Linked DNA regions of Thiorhodovibrio frisius. The protein of the gene in region 1 interacts with the protein of each later gene in a pairwise test. Links are inferred from orthologs where the notes say so. Each region holds a gene or a part of one and is shown on either strand. Other genes may lie near its edges.

Region 1 (11,981 bases):
TCGCCAATTGCGACGACCTGCCCAAGGCACTGCGGCGCAAAACACGCCCAGCGCTGCCGGAAGTCTCCGAGCTGGATGCGGTGCGCCACTACACCCGCCTGTCACAGAAGAACTTTTCCATTGACACCCACTTCTACCCGCTCGGCTCCTGTACCATGAAGTACAACCCGCGCGCCTGTAACAGCCTGGCCTCCCTGCCCGGCTTCCTAGCGCGCCACCCGGCAGCGCCAGAAAGCCACAGCCAGGGTGTCATGGCCTGTCTGTTTGATTTACAGGAGATGCTCAAGGCCATCACTGGCATGCATGCGGTCTCCCTCGCGCCAGCCGCCGGTGCACAGGGCGAGCTTGCCGGGGTGCTGATGATTCGCGCCTATCATGACGCGCGCGGTGACCATGCCCGACGCGAGGTTCTGGTGCCCGATGCTGCGCATGGCACCAACCCCGCCTCGGCCATCATGGCCGGCTTCGAGGTGCGCGAGATCCCAACAGGGCCGGATGGCGACGTGGATGTCGAGGCTCTAAGCCAGGCGCTTGGCCCCCAGACCGCCGGCATCATGCTGACCAACCCGAGCACCGTCGGCGTCTTCGACCGCAACATCCAGGTGATCGCCAAGAAGGTTCACGCCGCCGGCGGCCTGCTCTACTACGACGGCGCCAACCTCAACGCCATTCTCGGCAAAGTCCGCCCGGGCGACATGGGCTTTGATGTCATCCACATGAACCTGCACAAGACCTTCTCCACCCCGCACGGTGGCGGCGGACCAGGTGCGGGCCCGGTGGGTGTGGCCAAGCACCTCGAGCCCTATCTGCCGATTCCGCTGGTGGCGCACGAGGGTGAGGGTCCGGGCGAAAAATGGGTCTGGCAAGACGAGCACAGTCGCCCCGAGACTATCGGCCGCCTGACCGCTTTCGGCGGCAACATCGGCATTTTGCTGCGCGCCTATATCTACGCCCGTCTACTCGGCCTCGAAGGCATGCAACGGGTGGGCGAATACGCCACACTGAACGCCAATTATCTGCTCAAGCGCCTGAGCGCGGCCGGCTTTCAGCCCGCCTACCCGCAACGGCGCGCGAGCCATGAGTTCATCATCACGCTAAAGCGCGAGGCCAAGGACCATGGCATCACCACCATGGACTTCGCCAAACGGCTGCTCGACTATGGCTTTCACGCGCCCACAACCTACTTTCCGCTGCTGGTGCCCGAATGCCTGCTGATCGAGCCGACCGAGACCGAGAGCAAAGAGGCGCTCGATGCCTTTGTAGAGACCATGATCGCCATTCGCGAAGAAGCGGTCCAAAATCCTGAGATGCTGCGCACCGCACCGCACTCGCTACCGGTCAAACGCCTTGACGACGTGCGCGCCGCGCGCCACCTCGACTTGGCTTACAACAGTGAAACCAACAATGCAACGGCAATTTAGGCAGACCGCAAGGCGCACGAAAGGCCCTGATCTTAACGGCGTCGACCATTTCGGGCCGCGATCAGACCCTATCATACGCCTGCACCATTCACGCTAAACGGCATGGCCTACCAAAATCAAAACGGCCTGAAACGCATCCTGCGTGCGTTTGGCTACTCGATGAAAGGCTTCAAGGCTTGTTTCGAGCTCGAAGAAGCCTTTCGCCAGGAAGTCATCTTGCTGATTCCACTGGTCCCACTCGGCATGTGGCTAGGCGAGACACCTGTCGAGCGCGCCATGCTGGTCGGCAGCCTGCTCCTGGTGCCCACTGTCGAACTGCTCAACTCCGCAATTGAAGCGAATGTCGATCGCGTGGGACTCGAGCGTCACGAACTCTCCGCCCGCGCCAAGGACATCGCCTCGGCGGCAGTTTTCTCCAGCATCGCCTTTGTGGTGGTAATCTGGCTACTCATCCTGCTCCCAAAGATTTAGCGGTTTAGCCCATGTCCCATCACGCGCCAGATCTTGATTTTCTGCCACTCAATCTCGCGATCCTGACGGTATCCGACAGCCGCACAGCAGAGAACGACGCATCCGGCGATCTGCTGGCCGAGCGCGCCACCGCAGCCGGTCACCAGGTGGTGGCACGCGAAATCTGTAGCGACAACCGCTATCTGCTGCGGGCGGTGTTCTCCCACTGGATCGCAGATGCCGAAGTACAGGTGGTCATCAGCACCGGCGGCACCGGCGTAACCGGACGCGACAACACGCCCGAGGCGCTGATGCCCTTGCTGGACAAAGAGATCGCAGGTTTCGGCGAGCTATTTCGCTCCCTGTCCTTTGGCGAAATTGGCGCCTCCACCATCCAGTCGCGCACCCTGGCCGGCATGGCCAATGCCACCCTGCTGTTCTGCCTGCCCGGCTCCACCGGCGCCTGCCGCACCGCCTGGGATGGCATTCTTGGCCCGCAACTCGACCGGCGTACCCAGCCGTGCAACTTCGCGCAGCTGATTGAACGTTTCAGCGAGCGCTAAGCGCTGACTGCCGAGTATTTGCGACCATGACCACCGCCACCGACTCCAACACCTGCGACTCAGCCAGCAACACGACACTGACAGTTGAAGAGGCCATCGCGCGCATTCTCGCCATTGAGCATCCGCCGCTAGAGCTGGAACACCTGCCGCTGGATCAGGCCCTCGGGCGCATTCTGGCCAAACCTGTCGTCAGCTCGATTGATCAGCCCAACTGGGACCACAGCGCCATGGACGGCTATGCGCTGCGCCATGCCGATCTGCGCCGCGACCCGCCCGAATGGCCCGTCAGCCAGCGTATCCCGGCGGGCAGCCATCCCGGCCCCCTCGCCCCCGGCACAGCCGCGCGCATCTTCACTGGCGCACCGGTACCAGAGGGCGCAGACACCGTGGTGGTGCAGGAAATCTGTAGCCAAGATAAGGATAAGCTGTACATCGCGCCCGAGGATCTCGCGCGCATCAAACCAGGTGCCAACATCCGCCAGCGCGGCGAGGACATCCGCGCAGGTGATCACATTTTAGACCCGGGTACCAAACTCGACCCCCAGCATCTGGCGCTCGCGGCTTCGCTCGGCGCGGCAGAGCTCCAAGTCTATCGGCGCCTGCGCGTTGCCATTCTGAGCAGTGGCGATGAACTGGTCATGCCGGGCCAGCCCCTGCAACCCGGACAGATTTATAACTCCAACCGCTTCATGCTCGCCGGCTTGCTACGCGCCCTAGGCTGCGAGGTCATTGACCGGGGGATGATCCCGGATCGCTTTGAGCCGACCCTGAAGGCATTGCGCGAGGCCGCCGACCAAGCCGATCTGGTCATCGCCAGCGGCGGCGTCTCGGTCGGCGAGGAAGACCATGTCCGCCCGGCGGTCGAGCAGCTCGGCAAGCTAGATGTGGCCCGAGTGGCGATGCGCCCCGGCAAGCCCATTGCGGTCGGGCACATCGGCCAGGCCGCCTTCCTCGGCAGCCCCGGCAATCCGGTGTCGCTCTTCGTCACCTTCGTGCTCTTTGCCCGACCGCTGATCCTGAAACTCCAGGGAAAGCTCCGGGGCATGAGCAGCGACCTATTGCCCCACCCCCGGCGCGTCAGCGCCGATTTCGAGACCAAAAAGCCAGACAAGCGCCGAGAGTACCAGCGCGCCCGGCTGGTTCCAGGCGACGACGGCCAGCCCCGGGTTCAAGTCTTCCCCAGCCGATCCTCAGCCGCCATCACCTCGCTCACCTGGGCTGATGGCCTGGTGGTCATCCCCGAGCGCACCCGAATCAGTCGCGGGGATATGGTCGACTTCCTGCCCTTTAGCGAGCTGCTGAGATGATCCGCCTGCTCTATTTCGCCAGCCTGCGCGAGGCACTGGACTGCGAGGGCGAGGACTATCCGCTCGAAGCCCCCATCACAACCGCAGAACTGCGCGCCCAACTCGCCATGCGCGGCCAGCCTTGGTCCGATGCGCTTGCCCTCTCTCAATCAGTGCTTGCCGCCGTCAATCAATCCATCGCCAGCGCTGATGCCATCATCAAGCCTGGTGATGAAGTGGCTTTTTTTCCTCCAGTAACCGGTGGTTAACTTGGGATGCTCGGTCCCGCCACCTGCGGCAAGGGTCTCGAGCCCCCAGGGTTCTCGCGTGCGCAATCACGGCCTTGATGGTAAAGAAATCGAATCTGCACCATTTTATTGCTTAGAACCCACCCCCGGTGCGAAAGCCACCGCCTCGGCCACCTCCGCTCGGGCGTCCTGCCCCGCTGCGCCTTCTGCTTGAAGTCCGGCCAGGCTTCCCAGAGAGCACGCCGCCCAGATTGCCAAGATCGCCCATGCCGCCGGCCCAGACGCTACCGCGACCGAAGCTTCCGGAGCCGAAGCTCGGATCGCTGCGCGGCGGGCGATAGCGTTGCTGTTCCTGGAGCACGCGCCAGAGTCCGTGGCGGTCAAGCATGCCATTGAGAAAATTGCCGAGCATGAGTGTGATCAGGGCGCCGTCCTTGAAAGTCGAGCCGGGGCGATCATAGCCACTGCGTTTGACGTCCAGCCGCAGGGCTTCAAGCTCGCTCGAGCGCTTGCGCTGCTGGACGAGAGTTTCGCCCAGGCTCTTGAGCGAGACCTCGAGCAAACGGCGCTGGTCATCGCGCTCGAGCAAGCGCTCGACAATGAGGTCGTCGTCCGGGAAGGGCGTTTTCAAGGCTTCTCGCCGCAGTGCCATCAGGTCGTCACGCTGCAGCTCGGCTGCAAGAACGTCTAGCGCCTGCTTGGTGTGCGGATCATCGCCGCTAGCGAAGCGGGCTTTTTCCGAGCCAAGCTCCTGTTGCCTCGCCTCGGCGGCTTCGATGCGAGCGTCAATTGCACTCAATGCCAGCTGTGCCTTCTCGAGCTCGGCTTGCAGTGCTGGAATGCCGTCGGCCTCGCCTGCGGCAGTGTCCAGGCTTATTAGCGCATCAATGACGGCGTCAGCCGCTGCCTTGAGCGCTTCGGCATGCTCGCCCAAGCGCTCGGGGATTTCATTCAGCCGAGCAAAATTAGCGCGGGCATCGGCAAACCCAATAAGCCGCGCGACCTTGCCATCGAGCCAGCGTGCGAGGGGATTGGCCTTGTAGGCCGAGGTGCCGTAGTGGCGACGCCAAAGATACATGAACATCGGATCCGCTCGATAAGAAGCGCCCTTCTCCTCCATTTCCTGCGCGCTCTGGACAGCCTTTTCCTCGGCGTGCAGGGCGGTGCGCTCGGCTTCGTTAGCCTGCTCGCGCTGACGCCGATAGTCAGGGTCGGCATCGAGTCGGGCCTGGGTGCTGGCCTCGGCAGCATCGACGACCTCGGCTGCGCGCTCCACCTCGTCAGCCTGGTCCATGCGTTCGGACTCCAAGCGCGCACGTTCGTCCTCGGCGGCTGCCATGCGCTCGTCGAGGCCTTGCAGAGCCTGCTCGCGCGCCTGCAAAAGCGCCATGACTTGCTGCTCCGCCTGGTCGATATGACGGAGCAAGTCATCGCCGGTCAGCAAGTCGATGCGAGTCCGCGCCAGCGCGCGATAGTCCTCGGCATCGGCTTGCTGGAGCTGCAACCCTTGAGTGTTGGCGGCCTGGATGCGCTGCTCAAGCTCGGCAAGCCGGGTGCGCTCCGCAGCCATGGCCTGGTCGATGGAGGCCAGGGTTTGTCGCCCAGAGATCATCTTCGTCTCCTTACCAGGTTCTCACCAAGTCCTTACCACTGGGTAATGGCGCCGCCGGTGGTGCGCATCTCGTAGCTGGGCGTCAGCGCGCCGCGCGCTTTCTGGCCGAAGCTGTTGTGCTCGATAATGCCGTCATCCTGCTTGTCGCGGGCGACTGCATCGAAGACCGGCTTGTCCACGCGCAGCCCCCAGGCGGTCACCATTTCCGTCTTGCCGGTTTCTTCGTTGGTGATGGGGACCCGGAGCACCCCGCCGCTCAGGTCGACCGCTTCGACGATGATGTAGTAGTTGCGCGCCTGGGTGTTGATGTCCGGAATACGCCAGACACCAGTTTGCTCGCCCGGTCGGTTGAGGATCCGCAAGCTGTATTCCTGACGCAGGATGCTCTGCATGGCGTCAAGAGCGGCCAGTGCCTGGCGGGCAGCGTCAGTGTCGCCGCTCCGAGCGGCGGCCTGGCCGGTTTCAAGCAGTTGTTCCGCTCGGGCGCGCGCTTCGCCTGACTGGGCGATTGCAATAGTCTCGGCATGAACTTCGGCGAGCTGGTGCGGCAGGGCCGCATCCGGTGCCACAAAGATAACGTAGTTGAGCGCCCAAGCAGCGATCACGGCGGTTAGACCACCAAGGAGCCATTTCCCCCAGCGCCCGCGACTGACATAGACCCACGCGAACGTAACGGCAAGGCTGCGCACGGGCGGCTTGTAGACGAAACGGTCTTCCTTCAGGGCCGCGACGCCCTCCTCGAGAATCTGATCCGAAACCTCAATACCCTGGGCGTGATAGATCTTGTGCAACCGGTCCTTGAGATCCTGCTCGCGCCCAGCGCCGTCGAGCTCGCGCTTGACCAGACGCTCGCGCCTGCGCAGGGTGTCGACCACGTCCATGGCCAGCATCAGGTCGTCGAGCGGCGCAGCGACCGCCGAGCTGGTCTGGGCGCTCATCGGGTGAGGGGCGCCAGGCCCTTACCTTGCTCGGCCAGCCGGGCGAGCTTGCGTTTGCCGTCTTCGACCGCGTTGCGAATTTCGGTGGCATTGGCGGTGCTCTGCGCGCGCATCTCCTCAATGATCTCGTGCGAGCGGGTCTGCCAGTCGACCACTGAGTCGACCAGCTTCTTGACAGCGTCGGCGCGCACCGTGGGCCCATAACCGGCCTTGACGGCCGCCTCCTGCACTTTGCCGCCAATGTCGGCGAGCACCTCAAGCGACTGGCTGACGCCTTCTTTCATCGCCTCGACGGTGCGAGTCCCTTCGTGCAGCCCGAACATCCCAGTGAAGGAGGCGGTCAGCGCGGTGAGGACCACCTCATTGGTGCTGAAGAAGCTCACAGCCTGGGCATAGACCCGCTCCTTGGCGTTGGTCGTCTGCACTAGGCGAGCCATGACCACCTCGGAAGTGTTATAGGCGATGGTCAGATTGTCCGACAGGTCTTTGGCGATCTGGTAACGCTTCTCTTCGTCTTGCAGGGCGCGGACTTTTTCATCGCGCGCCAGTTCGAGCTTGGCACGCTCCGCGGGCTCCTCGCCCTGAAAGCCCTCAATCGCTGCCATGGACGTCTTCACCTCGGCCTTGGCCGCATCGAGCCGAGACTCCGCAGTCTTGAGCACCTCAAGCGCCAGCACCTCAGATTCCTTCAAGGCGCCACGGAAGTCCTGATAGGCTTCTAGGATCTTGTGCTCGCGCTGGATCTGGTCGCTGGTCGAAGCGGTAACATCCAGGTATGTGTCCTTGATTTTGTCGAAGCGACTAGCGATGTCGCCGCGAGTAACCTTCATCCAGGCATTGCTCATACGCTCGAAGGTGTCGATCTTGCCGTCTTCGACCTGATCGACCATCGATTTAGCATCGTCGCGAATGCTGTTGAAGGCCTTGGTGATCTCCTCGTAGCGCTGGCCAATCTCCATGGCCTGCACCTGCTCGCGCACCACGTCGTTGAACAGCGAGGACTGGCTCAGGGTGCGGGCGATGGCGGCGACGCGACCCTCGTCAAGCTCGGAGATCTGGTTGAGCAGGGTGATGATGGGCGCGCGCTCGTCACGTTCCTCGGGCAGCAGTCCTAAGTCGTGCAACTGCGTCATAGCCTTGTCAAGGTATTGCATGGGGGTGGCAGACATGGCGATTCCTATAAGATCGGGTAAGATCGGGTAAGATCGGGTAAGATCGGATAAGATCGGGTAAGATCAGGGAGGTCGTGACGTCGGCACGGTTAAGCGTTGAAGCGCAGCCGTTTTTTGGCGAACATTCGGCTGGCTGCAAGCAACTTAGTTTACCCTTATGATCCAGAGAGATTCAGACTTCTTGACCCAGAAACAAGGGAATGAGCTCTTTAACGCGCGACTCCGCTCCCGTAGGCTTTCCAATCGCCAGTTTCGTTCCGTTAAGGACCAGCAATTCAGTCTTAGGCGAAGAGAAACTGACGGCTCCTGCCGACCAGCCCGCGAGTCTTTTTCTCAATGATGGTCTCTAGCCCAATCCGCCGCCAAGCCCATCAGACGGCTATTGGGCCACACCCAGTCATCAGCGACAAGCATCAGCGTATCTCCCGACCACTTCCGGCCCGAAATTGGCAATGAGATCGATCAATCTATAGACCTCTGTTCTTCCGCGAGCTGCTATATTGTTTGGACAGACTTCAGTTTTTTGCCGAGCCCATCACGCCATTGCCCTGACAGGGAGCTCTCGACGCCGTCGCTCCCGGCTCCGCAACCTGCAACAGATGGAGGTCGCTTCAGCCCTGTGCCCGCCCAAGCGGCGGCCACTCTGCCCAAGCCATTGCATTGTTCCAATCTCACGCTCAGCCCCCAAGCCCGGCGCAGCCGACACCGGAGTCCATGCCGAAACCGGTGCCCAAACCTGTACCCAAACCAGTACTGGGCAGGCTGCTTCCGCCACTCACCCTCTTGATCACTCTGCTTCTCGCCGGCGCCATCTGGCTGCTCATTGACCTGCACCGAAACTACCTAGACGAATCGCTTGGAAACCTGGCCCTTGACGTCCGCCACGAGGTCGAGCTTTCGCTGGAGGAGCAAGCCGATGGGCTTTTGGTCGCAGCGCAGGTCCTCGCGCAGGATGCCGACCTGCAACAGGCGCTCGACGATTTTGATCGCGCCGCGCTGCTCGCCCAATGGAGCCCCTTGTTCGCAAGCCTGAAGCAGCGTCATGAAGTTACCCATTTCTATGTCATCGGACCTGACCGCCGCTGCCTGGTCCGGCTGCACCAGCCGGCACGTCATTCCGATCTGATCGAGCGCTTCACCACGCGCGAGGCAGAGCGCAGCGGCGAGCCGGCCGCTGGCATCGAGCTTGGCGCTCTGGGCTCCTTTACGTTGCGGGCCGTGGTGCCCGTTCGCGCCGATGGGCGACTACTTGGCTATGTCGAGTTAGGCAAGGAGATCGAGGACGTCCTCACAGACGTTAGCCGTCATCTTGACATCGAATTGGCCGTACTGATCGACAAATCCGGTCTCGACCGTGCACGCTGGCAGGAGGGCATGCGCATGCTCGGCCGCAAGTCAGACTGGGACAGATTCCCACAGCAGGCGTCGAGCTTTGTCTCCAATTCGGCGCTGTTGGACGCACTCGAGCCCCGGACTGCCGCCGAACAGGAGACCGAGCGCCTCAGGGCGAACGAAGACCAAGGGGTCAAGGGAAAGCGTTTTCGCGCCCCGGATGGCCAGGTTTGGTGGCATGCCCGTCTGGCGTTGCGCGATGTCGCGGGCATCCAGGTGGGCGACTTGGTAGTCTTTCGCGACATCAGCGCCGAAGAGACGAACTTCTACCGGCTACTCGGCATCAGTTTGCTCGCCGGGCTTGTCTTGCTGCTGATACTGCTTGGCCTGGTCATCGCACTCTTGCGCCGCGCAGACCGCCAGCTACTCGCGCAACAGCAGGCATTGCGCGACAGCAATCAACTGCTGGACAGCCTGGCACGTATGGTTCCCGGCTATTTGTTTCAAATGGAACAGCTTGCCGATGACCGCCTGGCCATCCCATTCGTCTCCGATGGCTTCCGCGACGTTTGCGGACTCTCGCCCGAGACCGTGCATGACGATGCGCAACCGGCCCTCGCACGCATTCACCCCGAGGACAGCGCGCCCTTTATGGAATCGATTCGGGAGTCCGCGCGGACTCTGAGCCTATGGCAGTTGGATTTCCGCGTGCTGATCCCCGAGAAGGGTTCGCGCTGGCTGCGTGGCATGTCGCGTCCGGAACAAATGGCGGACGGGCGCGTGCGCTGGTACGGCTATACCGCCGACATCACCGAGCGCAAAGCCGACGAAGAACGCCTGCTCGACACCAATCGCCAGCTCGCTCAAGCATCCGCCAAGGCCGAAGCGGCCAATCGCGCGAAAAGCCAGTTCCTAGCCAACATCAGCCATGAAATCCGCACGCCGCTAAATGGCGTACTCGGCACCCTGCAACTGCTCGAAGACAGTCATTTGGATGAGGATCAGCGCCGCCTGCTCGCCACCGGGCTCGAGTGCGGGCAGACCTTGTTGCAGCTCATCAATGACATTCTGGATTTCTCCAAGATCGAGGCCGGCATGCTGGAGCTGCGCCCGAGCACCTTCGCACCCCGCGAGTTGCTGAACGCCATCTGCGCCATTTTCGCACTCCAGACAAAGCCAAAAGCCGTGCATCTCGAATACAGCGTTGCGCGGGAGGTACCCAGCTTGATGCGCGCCGATGCCGGTCGCCTGCGTCAGATCCTGCTAAACCTGATTGGCAACGCCGTCAAATTCACCGATCAGGGCCGGATCGACATCAGACTAAAGGCCACACCCACGGCGAATGTGCCTGGGCAATGCCAGCTGCAATGCACCGTTGAAGACACCGGCATCGGCATGGACCCCGCAATGGTGGATCAGCTCTTTGAGCCCTTCACCCAGGCCGATGCCTCCGATACCCGACGCTACAAAGGTACAGGGCTTGGACTATCTATCGTCAAGCGACTGATCGATCAGTTCGGCGGCGACATTCAGATTAATACCAAACTGGGTGACGGCTGCCGCATCCAGTTCTCGCTGCCTGTCGAGGTCGTCGCACCAGCCCCTGATATCGCCTCGCCCGATCCCCTCGCAGTCCAACAAGGCATCGCCTCGGCGGAGCCCAAACAACCAGCTAACAGCACCGGGGCCAAGCTTCCCCTGTCCATCCTGGTCGCCGAGGACGAACCGGCCAATCGCCTGGTGGTACAAAAGTTACTGGCTAAGCTTGGGCATCAAGTGACCTGCGTCGAAAACGGCCAGTTGGCGTTAGACGCCCTAGCTGCCGGGCACTTCGATCTGATCTTGATGGACGTACAGATGCCCAAGCTCGACGGCCTCGACGCTACACGCCATATCCGCACCGATCCCCAGGCAGACTGGCCGCGCGATATCCCCATCATCGCCCTGACGGCGCATGCGTTCGAGCAGGACGCCGATCACTTTATCGCCGCAGGCATGACCGACTTTCTGCCCAAACCGATCGATTTTGCCGCTCTGAAGAAGCTGCTGGCGCGCTATCGGCAGCTATGATGAGATTGATACAGTCGCGACGGCCTCTGATTGACCGACGCAGTACATCGTTTATGCTCACTGCGACGGCTTATTCAAGCCCATGCTCAATGCGCCCGAAGCGAGCCTGACATCCACAAGATAGGTGCTCAGGGCGGTGACAGGGCCAATTTGGAATTGCTGGAATCAGACACCCAATTTGACTGATAGAGGCGCATCATGCTGCATTTACAAGACCTGCACGATTTTCCGGCCGTTGTCATCCAATGCCACAACATTCCAGATGCCGACACCATCGCGTCGGCCTTTGCCCTAGGACGTTACTTCGAGCAGCGTGGCACACCGGTCAAACTGGTTTACGCCGGACCATGCCCGATCAGTAAGCCCAATCTCGCGCGCTTTGTCGAGGCGCTGGACATTCCCCTCGTTTATCTTCGCGATGCCAGCCGCGATCAGCTCAGCTTATTCCCGAATGAGCCGGATCGGCTGCTTATCACCGTTGATTGTCAGCATGGGGCGGGAAATGTTCAGTTGATCGAAAACGACGCTGTCTGCGTGATTGATCATCACATCAAGGAAAAAGACCTTGCCCGGTTCGAACTCATCGAGCCTTATCTCGGCAGCTGCTCCACCGTGATTTGGAAACTGCTGCAACAGGCCGAATTCGATTTTTCCGCCAATCCCGATGTCGCTACGGCACTCTATTACGGCTTGTATACCGATACCAACAGCTTTGCTGAGCTCTTCCATCCGATGGATCGGGACCTGCTCGACCATCTCGATTTCGACGCAAAACTCATCAAAGAGCTTAAAGGATGCAATCTGGCCAAAGAAGAACTGACCATCACCGGAGAGGCCCTGCACCGCGCCCGTTACGATGATGCACGCGGGGCAGCGATCTTCGAGGCGC
Region 2 (5,930 bases), 3.3 Mb from region 1 along the record:
CACTGGCGCGGCAGGCGTCGCTGCGAGTTGAGAATCACCATTGCGGAGCAGATGTTCGCCATGTGATGAACGTGCGTAAGCTCTATGCGCTAACGAAGGCGCCCTTTTTCGATCCTCCGCGCAGCGGTGCCAGGGCATCTGCGAGTCAAACCAAGAGCAATGGGGAGTCCGACCTCGAGGCTCTGGTCCGTGAGTTTCATAATTCCCAAGAGTGCGCTGGTGTCAATAATAGCCTGCTTGGCCGTCGCGAACGACTAGCCCGCGCCTGGGACGATTTCATCGCCCACAAAAGCAGTAGCGCAGACAAGCAGGCACTCACCCGCGCAAAACATCTCGACTACAGCATGCGCACCGCCATTTACGAGGGCCACCTCGACCGCGGCTGTAACGCCTACGGCGCCTGCGAGCGCGATGTCGTGGTCCTGTCGATTCGCAATCGTGCGATCGGGCAATGCCTCAAGGGCCAAGGCTGTCGATTTCCTGGCGATTTTCAGGGCGTCGCTTCCGATCCCTCGCAGTACAACATTTGGGATGCATTTCTCACCCAGATTTCCGGACTGACCGCCTGCTATTTACGCGATGATCTTGCCAACCGCGACTACTACCAGCGCATTCAGAGCATGCACCACCAGACAGTCGGCGATGCCGAGCGCATCCTTTACGGCGGCGATCAACAGCTCACCCAAGTCTTTCCCGATACGCCAGCGGGAGATCTCACCGAGCTACGCCATTATTACCATCCACCGGCCATGCAAAAATGCTTCCCACAAAAAGACCGCATTGAATACATGAGCGGCGCAGTCGCGGAAAACAACGGCCAATTCGCACTGATTGCCAACACCAGAATTGAAGTCGGCAAGCGGGTCGGCGGCGGTTACACCTTCAAGGAGTTTCGCTTTGACCACACGCCAGATGGCGATCAGTTGCACATTCTCGATAACTATCCCGGCTTTATCGTCGACGCCCGCAAAGTAAGTTTGAAATCCGGCCACAGCTGCACAGCCTACGGCGTATCGCCATCGTGCAGCTTTAGCAATATCAAGCGCTATCGGACAATCCCCAGCTGGCTTAGCGCAGGCAAACCACTGGCACTCAACTGCCGCATTCAGGATCGCGGGGAGAGCTGCAAGGCACCGCCAAGCGACAAACGCGTTCGTGTCGGCGGCGCCTGTGACACCGAAATGATGCCAGTCACGCGGGTCCCTTAGGCTGACGCAAGCCCGGATTGATCCCAAAGTCCGACATCACCGCCTTGATCCTTGCTGGTGGGCGTGGCCGCCGCGTCCATGGCCAGGACAAGGGACTGATGCACTACCAGGGCCGCGCACTAATCGCCTGGGTGCTCGAACGTCTCGCACCCCAGGTGGGATTGGTTCTCATCAGTGCCAATCGCCACCTGGACCAATACCAGGCTTATGGTTGGCCCGTGATTACAGACACCCTTGCCGACTATCAAGGGCCCCTTGCCGGTCTCTGCCAAGGCCTTGAATACGCAAACACCCGCTGGATGATGACAGTGCCGTGCGACGGCCCGCTCCTCCCACTGGATTTGGCACAGAGACTTGCCGGCGCACTTGAGCCTGAACGCGCATCGGTCGCGCTCGCCCATGATGGCAAACAAGCACAGTTCGCCCATGCCCTTATGGCACGCTCCCTGCTGGGAGATTTACGCAGCTACCTGGCCTCCGGAGAGCGTTCCCTAGGTGGCTGGCTGCGCCGCCATCGCCCGATCATGGCGGATTTCTCCGACATCCCGCTGGCCTTTAGCAACCTCAACCATTTAAAGGACTTCTGCGCACCGGCTGCTGTGGCTGAAGCAGCAGATGGATTCTCTGTCGGTAGTCATAAGCCCTAGCACTACTTACCGATGCAGAAGGTGGAAAAAATCTCTCCAAGCAAATCCTCGGAACTAAATTCCCCGGTTAATTCGCCCAGAGTCCGCTGAGCTTGGCGCAAATCCTCGGCCAAAATCTCGGAACCTTGTCCACTTGCAAGACTGCGTTGCGCCTGTCTCAGGTGCCCCTGCGTTTGTTGCAGGGCGACCAAATGCCGTCGCCGGGCAAGAAAAGCGCCTTCAACTCCAGACTGGAATCCCGCACACTCCTTTAAATGGGTCTTCAGATCATCCAACCCCTCGCCACTCTTTGCACAGATGCGAAGTTCCGATGAAGGCGCCAAAGCCCCCTTGAGTGCAAAACAACCGGGCGTCTCGCCAATCAGGTCAATTTTATTTCTGACCACCGTCACTGGCGAACTACCGGCCAACTCCTGCAAATCCCCAGAGGTTGGTCGCTCCCCATCGGCAGCATCGTAAAGCCAGAGGACCAGATCGGAGGATGCGATTTGCTCCCGAGCACGGCGTATGCCTTCCTGTTCCACTAGATCCGTGCTATCGCGAATTCCTGCCGTGTCAACCAGATGCAGTGGCATGCCATCAAGATTCACCTCACTGCGTATCAGATCCCGCGTTGTTCCCGGTGTGGTGGTAACAATGGCCGTATCCCGTCCGACAAGCTGATTTAGCAGGCTCGATTTACCCGCATTAGGCGGGCCGGCAATGACCACTCTGAGTCCATCGCGAATACGCTCGCCCTGGTGACAGAGCCCAAGAAGCTGATCGATATCCTGGCACAGTTGTTCAATGCCTTGAACCATTGCAGGGGCGGTTGTTGCTGGCTTGTCTCCCGCCACGGCATGGAGCTCGCTCGGGTCGATATCCTCATCGGAAAAATCGAGTTCAGCCTCGATCAAAACCCGTTGCCTGGTCAGCCGCGACTGCAACCCGGCGACCTGCTCGCCGAGCGCCCCCTCCAATGTCTGCCTCGCCAGGCGCGCCTGGCGTTGGTTGGTGCTGGCAATGAGGTCGGCCACCGCCTCAGCCTGGGTCAAATCGAGCTTGGCGTTAAGAAAAGCGCGTTCAGTGAATTCCCCTGGCCTGGCGAGCCGGGCGCCTAGCTCTATTACGCGCGCGAGCAGGAGATCGAGTACCACGGGAGCGCCATGCGCTTGGAGTTCCAGCACCGCCTCTCCGGTATAGGAGGCAGGCGGTCGAAAAAATACCGCTATCCCTTGATCGATAGTCTCCCCGCCTGCATCACGAAAGCTTGCCAGCATGGCCTGGCGCGGCGGCAGGGTTTTGCCAATCAGTGCTTCGGCGATCGATTCCACCCGCGCACCGGATACGCGCACAACGCCGATACCACCACGGCCCGTTGCAGTGGCAACAGCCGCAATGGTATCAGGCTCGCTGGCATGCATCGAATCAGAACAGCCGCAGAGCAGCCTCGATGCCGGTATTGAATCGGCCCATCAGGCGCCCTTGCGGTGTTCCTGCTGTTCGATTTTTCGCGTGATGTACCACTGCTGTGCGATTGACAACAGGTTATTCACCGTCCAATACAGCACCAAACCAGACGGGAAGAAGGAAAAGAACACAGTGAAGACCACTGGCAGGGACATCATGATCTTTTCCTGCATTGGGTCTGGTGGCGGCGGATTGAGCTTCTGCTGCACGAACATGGAAACACCCATGATCAACGGCAGAATATAGTAGGGGTCAGGCGAGGTCAGGTTGTCTAACCATAAAATAAAGGGCGCGTGGCGCAGCTCCACACTCTCAAGCAGAACCCAGTAGAGTGCAATAAAAACTGGAATCTGAACCAAAATAGGCAGGCAACCACCAAGTGGGTTGATTTTTTCTTTCTTGTACAACTCCATCATGGCCTGGTTTAGGCGTTCCTTGTCATCACCATAGCGATCCTTCAACGCCTTCATGCGCGGGGTGAGCTTGCGCATGTGGGCCATGGATTTATAGCTGGTTTCAGAGAGTTTGTAGAAAGCCAGCTTGATCAGGATAGTGAGGATAATGATGGACCAGCCCCAATTGCCAACTAACCTGTCAATCTGCGATAACAGCCAATGGATAGGCTCAGCCAGAATGGTCAACCAACCATAGTCGACAGCGAGCTGCAATCCCGGAGCAATCTTTTCCAGGCGGTCCGCCAGCTTGGGTCCGACAAAGAGTTCATCACTATAGGTATGACGCTCGCCGTCACCGAGCGCGATGGGACTTGAGTACTGACCAATAAGATAGCGCGGATCGGCGCTGTCTTTTTCAAGCACCAAGGTGTAAAAGGTCTGAGGCAAGCTCTCCGGCGGAATCCATGCCGCCATAAAATAATGTTGGATCATGGCAACCCAGCCACCGGTAATTTCCACATCCAGCGGCTGTTTCATCATCTCCTTGAAGTCTTCCTTTTTGTACTTGACTTCAGGCCCGTAATAAACTCCGCCAGTATAGGTGGCGACGAACTTCGGCTTATTAGGATCATTCAACTCGGTGCGCTTGAGGAGTTGATAGGCACGCAGGGTCACCGGCTCGCCGGTGCCATTGACAATCTCTTGGGTGACCTCAACCAAATATTTTCCCCGTGTGAAATGATAGGTTTTGGTCACCTCAATGCCATTGGGACCCTCCCAGCGGAAGATCGCCTCTAGCTTATTTTCGTTAGAGTTGAGTTGGTAACTGCTGGCTTGCGGGGTATAAATCGCCTCTGGCGTTGGGAACTCAGACTCAGGCTTCCCAGAAATACCAGATTGCACAATAAACATATTGGGCGGCTGGGCCTTGAGAAGTTGAAATTTCTCCTCGGGGTTCTCGGCGGTAACGGAATAATCAAGCAGCCACAGATTTTCGAGCGTGCCACCGCGTGGGGATATGTCCGCCCACAACACGTCGGTTTCCACCCTGACTGGTGTCAGGCGCGACGTCTTCGCATCGCTCGGAGACTGATCCGCAAAATCTGGCGCCGAAGGCAAGGCCGCCGCACTCTCCGGCAACGGAGGACTGACCACATCCGTACTGGGGGTCGAAGCTTGTTGTGCCGCACTAGTGGCGGTCGCTGCGCTCGGCACCGGGCTGCCATAGTCCTCAACCCAGGCAGAGTAGATCATGAAAAGCACGCCACCCAGCGCGAGAATCAATATCAAGCGGATGTTATCCATTAGGGATATCTCGTTTTTTTTCGGGAACTGGGTCAAATCCGCTGGAGCCCCAGGGCTGACAGCGCAGGATGCGCCAGAGGGCAAAACCAAGGCCCAAAACCGGACCATGGAGTGCCAGCGCCTGGCGCGCGTACTCCGAGCAAGTCGGGTGATAGCGGCAATGTGAGCCAATCACCGGGCTGAGAAAAAGTTGGTAGGCGCGTATCAATGCGCGCATTAGACTCACAAGCGTGCGAGACGCGAGTCCTGGCAAAGTCTGTCCCAATGGTGCGCGAGAGACCGAAAGAGCACCGGGTTTTGGTTGCGAGCCGTCGGTGGCCTGGCGATTACCACAAAATCGATGCTGCTGTCTGTCCATTGGTGCCGTGCCAGGCGAAATGATTCGCGAATGATGCGCTTAATTCGGTTTCTGTCCACTGCTCGCGGTGCTGCTTTGCGCGAAATAGCCAGGCCTAATCGGCACGGCGAAAACTCCGCCTGATCGGGCGACGCGGTATTCGCTCCAATCACTGTGAAAAGTGCGTCACTGGTGCGAATACCATTGCCAAAAACGCGACCGAATTGGGCGGATTTTAGTAGCCGATGGCCTCTGGTAAATCTCTGCGAACGGTCGTCCAGCTGCATGGAGATGCCAACACTTAAAGCGCAAAACGAGGTGCCAGGTGCAGTTCCAGCTCGGAGCCAAAGGCTGGGGGCGGCGTTGCCTGTACCATGAGCGCTGGGTCCACAAGCCCAAAGCGGACAGTATCAGCGAGGAATCAGATGCAGTCGGCCTTTGGCGCGCCGCGCCTTAAGAACCTTGCGGCCATTTCGAGTGGCGCGCCTAGCGCGAAACCCGTGGGTGCGCGCCCGTTTGAGGCGACTTGGGTTAAAAGTCTGTTTCATACTGGGAAACTCCGAGACGATGGAAGCAGGATACGATCACG

What was found.
Region 2: the proteins of Thiofri_RS10060 (region 1) and mobA interact in binary tests that used the Escherichia coli proteins (3 or more experiments, as listed by UniProt). The link is inferred for Thiorhodovibrio frisius from one-to-one orthologs.

Annotation. Positions count from the first base shown.
Region 1 is NZ_CP121471.1:2,142,587-2,154,567, reverse strand. Bases 1,691-4,600 are described here. They hold Thiofri_RS10060 (molybdopterin molybdotransferase MoeA), read left to right. Parts: upstream 1,691-2,460; coding sequence 2,461-3,741; downstream 3,742-4,600. Other genes in these bases: Thiofri_RS10050 (coiled-coil domain-containing protein), read right to left, coding at 4,102-4,600; moaD (molybdopterin converting factor subunit 1), read left to right, coding at 3,738-3,989; moaB (molybdenum cofactor biosynthesis protein B), read left to right, coding at 1,904-2,434; Thiofri_RS10070 (diacylglycerol kinase), read left to right, coding at 1,691-1,892. In the rest of the region: aminomethyl-transferring glycine dehydrogenase subunit GcvPB, read left to right, coding at 1-1,421; more of Thiofri_RS10070, read left to right, coding at 1,524-1,690; more of Thiofri_RS10050, read right to left, coding at 4,601-5,580; Thiofri_RS10045 (DUF6384 family protein), read right to left, coding at 5,613-6,518; Thiofri_RS10040 (hypothetical protein), read right to left, coding at 6,515-7,687; Thiofri_RS10035 (ATP-binding protein), read left to right, coding at 8,405-11,092; Thiofri_RS10030 (DHH family phosphoesterase), read left to right, coding at 11,291-11,981. UniProt on the Escherichia coli protein: Catalyzes the insertion of molybdate into adenylated molybdopterin with the concomitant release of AMP.
Region 2 is NZ_CP121471.1:5,410,847-5,416,776, forward strand. The notes cover bases 144-3,040. They hold mobA (molybdenum cofactor guanylyltransferase MobA), read left to right. Parts: upstream 144-1,225; coding sequence 1,226-1,855; downstream 1,856-3,040. Other genes in these bases: Thiofri_RS24585 (hypothetical protein), read left to right, coding at 144-1,208; mnmE (tRNA uridine-5-carboxymethylaminomethyl(34) synthesis GTPase MnmE), read right to left, coding at 1,858-3,040. In the rest of the region: more of Thiofri_RS24585, read left to right, coding at 1-143; more of mnmE, read right to left, coding at 3,041-3,258; membrane protein insertase YidC, read right to left, coding at 3,310-5,004; membrane protein insertion efficiency factor YidD, read right to left, coding at 4,997-5,221; rnpA (ribonuclease P protein component), read right to left, coding at 5,227-5,628; rpmH (50S ribosomal protein L34), read right to left, coding at 5,752-5,889. UniProt on the Escherichia coli protein: Transfers a GMP moiety from GTP to Mo-molybdopterin (Mo-MPT) cofactor (Moco or molybdenum cofactor) to form Mo-molybdopterin guanine dinucleotide (Mo-MGD) cofactor.